Regions from separate parts of the Microbulbifer sp. ALW1 genome, predicted to be linked through region 1. Evidence: predicted binding sites of a transcription regulator. Region 1 holds the regulator's gene; each other region holds the start of a gene.
The links. Region 1 encodes sigma-54, which starts transcription at its own class of promoters, with help from an activator protein. Its sites were predicted from a motif close to TGGCACANNNNTTGCNNT; they were not measured.
Positions count from the first base shown of each region.

Region 2: GRX76_RS06785 (NarK family nitrate/nitrite MFS transporter) is a predicted target of sigma-54. The motif match lies at 1,500-1,517, and genes of this name have one in related genera.
Region 3: GRX76_RS17265 (formate/nitrite transporter family protein) is a predicted target of sigma-54. The motif match lies at 1,058-1,075, and genes of this name have one in related genera.

Region 1 is NZ_CP047569.1:1,918,487-1,920,738, reverse strand. Features, by position in the region: gene GRX76_RS07815 (RNA polymerase factor sigma-54) at 194-1,669, shown strand; gene hpf (ribosome hibernation-promoting factor, HPF/YfiA family) at 1,838-2,131, shown strand; gene ptsN (PTS IIA-like nitrogen regulatory protein PtsN) at 2,206-2,252, shown strand, end outside.
Region 2 is NZ_CP047569.1:1,657,308-1,659,559, forward strand. Features, by position in the region: gene GRX76_RS06785 (NarK family nitrate/nitrite MFS transporter) at 1-1,286, opposite strand, end outside; gene GRX76_RS06790 (CmpA/NrtA family ABC transporter substrate-binding protein) at 1,584-2,252, opposite strand, start outside.
Region 3 is NZ_CP047569.1:4,176,223-4,178,474, forward strand. Features, by position in the region: gene GRX76_RS17260 (nitrate- and nitrite sensing domain-containing protein) at 1-820, opposite strand, end outside; gene GRX76_RS17265 (formate/nitrite transporter family protein) at 1,305-2,153, shown strand; gene GRX76_RS17270 (bifunctional protein-serine/threonine kinase/phosphatase) at 2,194-2,252, shown strand, end outside.

The sequences.
Region 1 (2,252 bases):
GCTGATACCCATCACAATTTCGTAAAGAGTGACCGAAGGGACGAAATTTTTCGGCACGCTTATTGCTTAACGTGCCTCTTGAGTTCCGTTTTGCCCCGGGGTAGTCTGCAGGAAATGAGCTTTCCGCCGCCGCTTCAAGCATCAAATTTGTCGCAGTGGCCCAACGCCAGATTTTTCTGCCGGCAAACTCCCTATGAAGCAGTCACTCCAGTTAAAACTCGGCACTCAGCTGACCATGACGCCACAGTTGCAACAGGCTATTCGCTTGCTGCAACTGTCGACGCTGGACCTGCAACAGGAAATCCAGTCCGCCCTGGATAGCAATCCGCTGCTGGAGTCCGATTTCGAAGAGCACGCCGGTGAAGCCCCCCAGGAACAGAACACCCCCGCCACCTCCGAGCGCCAGGAGCGCGAAGCCGCCAACGCCGACAGCGTCCGCGAAGCGCAGGCCGAGGCCGGTGTGGACGGCGACTGGAACGGGGAAATTCCCGACGACCTGCCCGTCGACACCCGCTGGGACGACATTTACACCAACAGCAGCTACAGCGGCGGCGACGCAGAAGAGTATGCGCTGGAGCAACGCAACGCGGTCTCGGAGAGCCTGCAGGATCACCTGCTGTGGCAACTTAACCTCACTCCCCTGACCGATGGCGACAAGCTGATCGGCGAAGCCCTGATCGACGCCATTGCCCCCAACGGTTTTCTGGATGCCGACCTGGACGAGCTGGCCGCAGCGCTGGACGTGGAAACCGATGAAGTTCTGGCAGTACTGAAAACCATCCAGCATCTGGAACCGGTCGGATGTGGCGCACGGGACCTGCGCGAGAGCCTGCTGTTGCAATTGCGCCAACTCCCCGAGCAGACGCCCTGGCTGGCCCAGGCGCAGGCGATTGTCGGCCAACACCTGGACTTGCTGGGCAAGCGGGACTTCCGCCAGCTCAGCCGCCGCACCCGCCTCAGCGAGACACAGCTGGGCGAGGTGATGCGCCTGATCCAGACGCTCACGCCTTACCCGGGTGAAGCCTTCGGCGGCGAAGAGCCGCAATACGTGGTGCCGGATGTGATCGTCAGCCGCCGGGAACAGCGCTGGGTGGTGGAACTGAACCCGGAAACCACCCCCAAACTGCGTATCAACGACACATACGCGGCGCTGATCAAGCGCGCGGACAACTCCAATGAAAATAACTACCTGCGCGACAATCTGCAGGAGGCACGCTGGTTCCTGAAAAGCCTGCAGAGCCGCCATGAAACCCTGCTGAAGGTCGCCAGCTGTATCGTGGAGAAACAGCGGGGGTTTTTCGAGCAGGGCCCGGAAGCCATGAAACCCATGGTGCTGGCAAATATTGCCGAAACCATCGGCATGCACGAATCCACCATTTCCCGGGTCACCACGCAAAAATACATGCTTACGCCGCGCGGTGTGTTCGAACTCAAGTATTTCTTCTCCAGCCATGTGAGCACCGACTCCGGCGAGGACGCCTCCTCCACCGCCATTCGCGCTCTGATTCGCAAGCTGGTGGATGCGGAGCAGCCACGCAAGCCACTGTCGGACAACAAGATCACCCAGGAGCTGGATGCCCAGGGCATCAAGGTGGCCCGCCGCACCGTAGCCAAATACCGCGAATCCATGGGAATCCCCTCCTCCAGCGAGCGAAAGCGACTGGTCTAACCAGTCCAGTCACCAACTGGTGGCGCCACACCCCTCTCCCGGTCAGTTTCTGGACAACCAATGGCCAGACATTGAGTGTATCCTTCCATTCTGGCGCACTTCCTAGTAGGGTTGCCGCCCTGTGCGGGGGTGCCACCGGATTGTGTTGTACCCTTTGAGGAGATTTCCATGCAGATCAATATCAGTGGCCACCATGTAGACGTTACTCCGGCCATTCGCGATTACTGCCTGACCAAACTGGACAAGCTCTCCCGCCACAATGACCTGATCACCAACGCCCAGGTCACTCTGTCCGTCGACAAACTTATCCAGAAAGCCGAGGCGCGGGTTCACGTGAACGGCAACAAGGATATTTTTGCGGATTCGGAATCTGAGGACATGTACGCAGCGATCGACTCGCTGTCCGACAAACTCGACCGGCAGCTGCTGAAACACAAAGAAAAGTTACGCAGTCACCGGTAGTTTTCACTAGCCGTTAGACAACTGGCAACTTGCGGGCTCACGCCCGGCAGGTTGCGCCAGATCATTAGTAAGTTATGACACTGGAAGCATTACTCTCTCCCCGCCTAAGCCTTTGCCACCT
Region 2 (2,252 bases), 260 kb from region 1:
GTCATCCCCGCAATCTGCCCGGTCAAACGACGCTTGATCAGCGGCACCACCGCAAACACCGCACCCTCACCAGACTGCACAAAGAAAGAGCACGCCATCGCCGCAGCCACCGCCAGATACAAGGGCCACTCGCTGTCGATCATACTCATCGTCAGATAACCCAGCGCCAGGCCCGCCGTCAGAATCAGCAGCGTACTCTTGCGTCCAAACCGGTCACTGATCAAACCGCCCGCCGGGCGCGACATCAGGTTCATAAATGCATAGGCGGAAGCCAGCAGACCCGCCTTCACCGGATCCAGGGTAAAGGTCTCCGAGAAAAACAGCGGCAGCATCGAAATCACCGCAAGCTCAGAACCGAAAGTTGCGAAGTACAGAATATTCAGTACTGCCACCTGCTTGAACTGATAGCGATGGATCGGCTCCGGAAGTTTGACGAAAATCTCTTTGTTGATGTCGTAGCACTTCTTCGCATCAAACACATAGAGTGCTGCCAGTGCCACATAAATCACGATAGCCACCGGCATCGCCAGCATGCCCACACCGGCGGGGGACAGCTTCCAGGTCAACAGCGCCAGTGCCGCGTACATGGGCACTTTCATGATCAGCAGCAGCACAAAATCCGACGGGCTGGAAACTTCCATGCCGCCAATTTTTTTCGGCTTGAAGTAGGTGCCGCCCTTCGGGGTATCGGTCACCGAGCGGTAATAAATCACACTGTACACCAGCGCCATCACACCGGTGAGGCCGATGGCATAACGCCAGCCCTCTTGCCCTGGAGTGTCACCACCGAAAAGTAAAGCAATGGTCGGCAGGCTCATGGCCGCAGCGGCAGAACCGAAGTTACCCCAGCCGCCGTAAATACCTTCCGCGGTACCCAACTGCTTGGCCGGGAACCACTCGGACACCATACGGATACCAATCACAAAGCCGGCACCGATAAAGCCCAGCAGGAAGCGGCCGATAGCCGCTGCGGTAAAGCTGTCCGCAATGGCAAAAATAAAGCAGGGGATACTGCCAATGGCCAGCAACAGGGAATAGGTCAGGCGCGGGCCGTATTTATCGGTCAGCATGCCGATGATTACCCGCGCTGGGATCGTCAGCGCCACGTTCAGGATCAGCAGCGTCTTCACCTGCTCGGAAGTGAGCGACAGACTGTCGGCAATGGCCATCAGCAGCGGTGCGTGGTTGAACCAGGCAAAAAAGGTAATAAAGAAAGCAATCCAGGTCAGGTGCAGCACCCGGATTTTTCCTTTAAAGGAAAACAGATTTAAAGAATCACTGGACATGGTCTTATCCCGTTAGTTTATGAATTGGATCTGCCTGCTTCTGCTGCGGCGCGGCCCAAATCGCGGGCATAAAAAAAGCCCACGGGGCAACCTGGCTGCCGCCTGTGGACTTCGGTGTCCGATCTATCGCATCTAGTGAAGGTGCGAGCGCTTCTAAAGCAATTGGTCCCAACCGGGCTGGCTTCCAATCGCGACGCTTTCGCTCAATTTAAGTATTCAATATTTGTGCCATATCTGTGCCTTTTACCGTGCGGGCACTGTGAAAAGGCGCGAAACTGGTGCAATGGGTGTAAAACGTTAAGGCGTATTGAGTTCCCGATGGCGCATAAAGTCCAGGGTCTGCTGGTAGAGGTCTGAGCAGAAGACTTCCGCGGAATCGCTATCCACCGGTGCGATGTCATTGCACAGGGCCAGCAGTTCGCGGCCTTTCTTTTCCGTCGGGCGGCCGTGATCCGTCTGCGGGTGGGCGAACAGGTGCCAGTCGGGGTTCCTGGTTGGACTCTGCCCACCGTGAGCGATCAATTCGTCGCCCAAGGAGAGGGCGATGGCAGATTCCGGCAGGTTGAGATATTCGGCGCGGGCGAGAATGCCCACGGCATCTTTGCGCTGGCTGCGATCGCTCAGCCAGGCACAGGCTTCCAGTAATGCGGCGCGCAGCGCCAGGTGTGTTGCGGGGTTGGCCTGGTGCCAGCTGCGGGTGACCGCCAGTACTTTTTCCGGCATGGCCGGCATCAGGGTATTGCTGGGGGTGGCAATCACGCCGATGCCTTCCTGAACCGCGAGGGTATTCCAGGGCTCGCCCACACAATAGCCGTCAATGTCACCGCGACCCAGGGTGTCCACCATCTGCTCTGGTGGCAGTACCAGGATGCGCACGTCGGTATCCGGATGTATCCCCGCTGCGGAGAGCCAGTGGCGCAATTGCAGGGTGTGGCTGGCGAAGGGATAGACGCTGGCAAAGGTCAG
Region 3 (2,252 bases), 2.3 Mb from region 1:
GCATGGAATCAATACGCGCAGTGGCCAGTTGATACCAGACTTCACTGATATCCGCCGCAATCGGCTCGCCGTCTTTCAGGCCGGCGATGACCAGGCGCAGGCGCTGTAAATCCCGTGTCTCCGGGCTCTCCTCGATGGTCTGCCAGCACGCCAGCTCGGTTTCCCCGGCATACTCGGAAAACAGTTCCAGGCTGCGCAGCTGGCAGGCCTGCAAGTGAGAAAGACGGTGGTGCAGGCTTTCGTCAAACTGGCTGCCGGTAAAGCCAATCGCGCCCCAGGCGCGCTCCTGTCCGGCAAATTCTTTGGCCTGCATAAAATTGAACAGGGCGACCAGCAACCGCGTTACCTGCGGGTCATCAGCCACATCGGCGGCCTCGAACACCACCGACAACAGGCCGGCGATCAGCCGGCAAAAGGCATCGGTGGATTCCAGGGCGCTGACTTCAAAGGCATCAATATGCCGGCGCAATTCCACCAATTCATCCAGGCCGTGCAGTGAGTAGGCAATGCTGTTCAGTAAGCGCATATCCTGGGGATTGTGGCATCGGTCTGCCTGTAAATAGCGATCGTGCAGCAAGCGGCGGAAGGCGACCTCGCTTTGGCCACAGCATTCAACCTGGGTGTCACGCAGGGCACTGAATCTGAAACCTGCGGAAACCAGGTAGATATTACTGATGCCCCGCTCCCGCTGTAGCTGGTGCACCAGGTCGGATACGGTAGTCACCAGCTCACAACTTCCGCTAAGCCGTTGCAGCGCCTGAATCTCTGCGCGCTTTGCGGCCAACAGAAACTGTTCAGCATCTTCACTGTGCTTGGGCATATCGGGGCTCCCGGCTAAACCAGAATGGGTAACCTTGATTCAGCAATAAACATTCCAGCCCAGCGCAACACGTTTGGTTCGGCATAGCCGGGGTGAGCTCGGCGTGAGAACTTTCTTGCGCACCGCGGACTCCACAGCACCAAAATAGTGCACAATTAACGGGAGAGAGCGCCAGCTTCCTCAATATTCCTGCGCCGGTCCCCTGTTTTTCACGCGATTCACACCGAATTGAAAAGTTGGCACCGAGATTGCTTTTATCTCTGGTGTAAAGATATTGCGCAGCGAATTGCGCAGCTCTTTCTGGGCGAAAGCCCGCTACAACCAAATACACTGGATAAAGGCGTCCATCACGTTCCGGCAACGACCGGTCTGTGTGGGCGCTTTTTTTGTGCCTCGGAATTCTCAGTGACCCGCAACTTTCGGTTTATTGCGAATCCCGCACAGGTGGATTCCCGATCCAACAACTTCCAAAAAGGTGATCACCATGGCTTATCTCGCTCCATCAGAATTTGTGACCAAAATGGTCGATGCGGGGGAATCGAAGATTTACATGTCCACCCGCGACACCCTCGTTCGCGCCTATATGGCCGGTGCCATTCTCGCGTTGGCCGCCGTTTTTGCGGTAACTGTGGCGGTAGCCACCGGCTCCCACCTCGTCGGTTCCATCTTGTTCCCGGTGGGGTTCTGTATGTTGTACCTGATGGGCTTCGACCTGCTGACCGGGGTATTTGTACTCGCGCCGCTGGCGTGGCTCGACAGACGCCCAGGCGTCACCTGGGGCGGTATATTGCGCAACTGGGGGCTGGTGTTTGTGGGCAACTTTGGCGGTGCGCTGACTGTTGCAGTGATGATGGCGTTCGTGTTCACCATGGGTTTTAACACGGAACCCGGTGCCGTCGGCGCCAAGCTCGCTTCCGTAGGCGAGGCTCGCACCCTGGGATACGCGGAATACGGTGCCGCCGGCTGGTTTACCATTTTCCTGCGCGGAATGCTGTGTAACTGGATGGTATCCATGGGCGTGGTGGGTGCAATGATCTCCACCAATGTGAGCGGTAAAGTCATCGCCATGTGGATGCCAATCATGCTGTTCTTCTTTATGGCCTTCGAGCACTCGGTGGTGAATATGTTCCTGTTCCCCACGGCCATCATGATGGGCGGTGATTTCTCGGTGATGGATTACCTGATCTGGAACGAAATCCCCACAGCTCTGGGTAACCTGGTCGGCGGTCTCGCCTTTACCGGCCTGACACTCTTCACCACCCACTACAAAACCGCACCCAAGCGCCAGTTGACTGCAAAGAGCAGCGCAACGGGTAAAGAAGCTCTGGCCTGATGGTCACGCAAAGCCCCGCTGCTCGCGGGGCTTATTTTTTATGAACAATTCTCTTTTACTGGATGTCGGCCAGCACAGCAGTGCCGGCCTTAAAGCGGA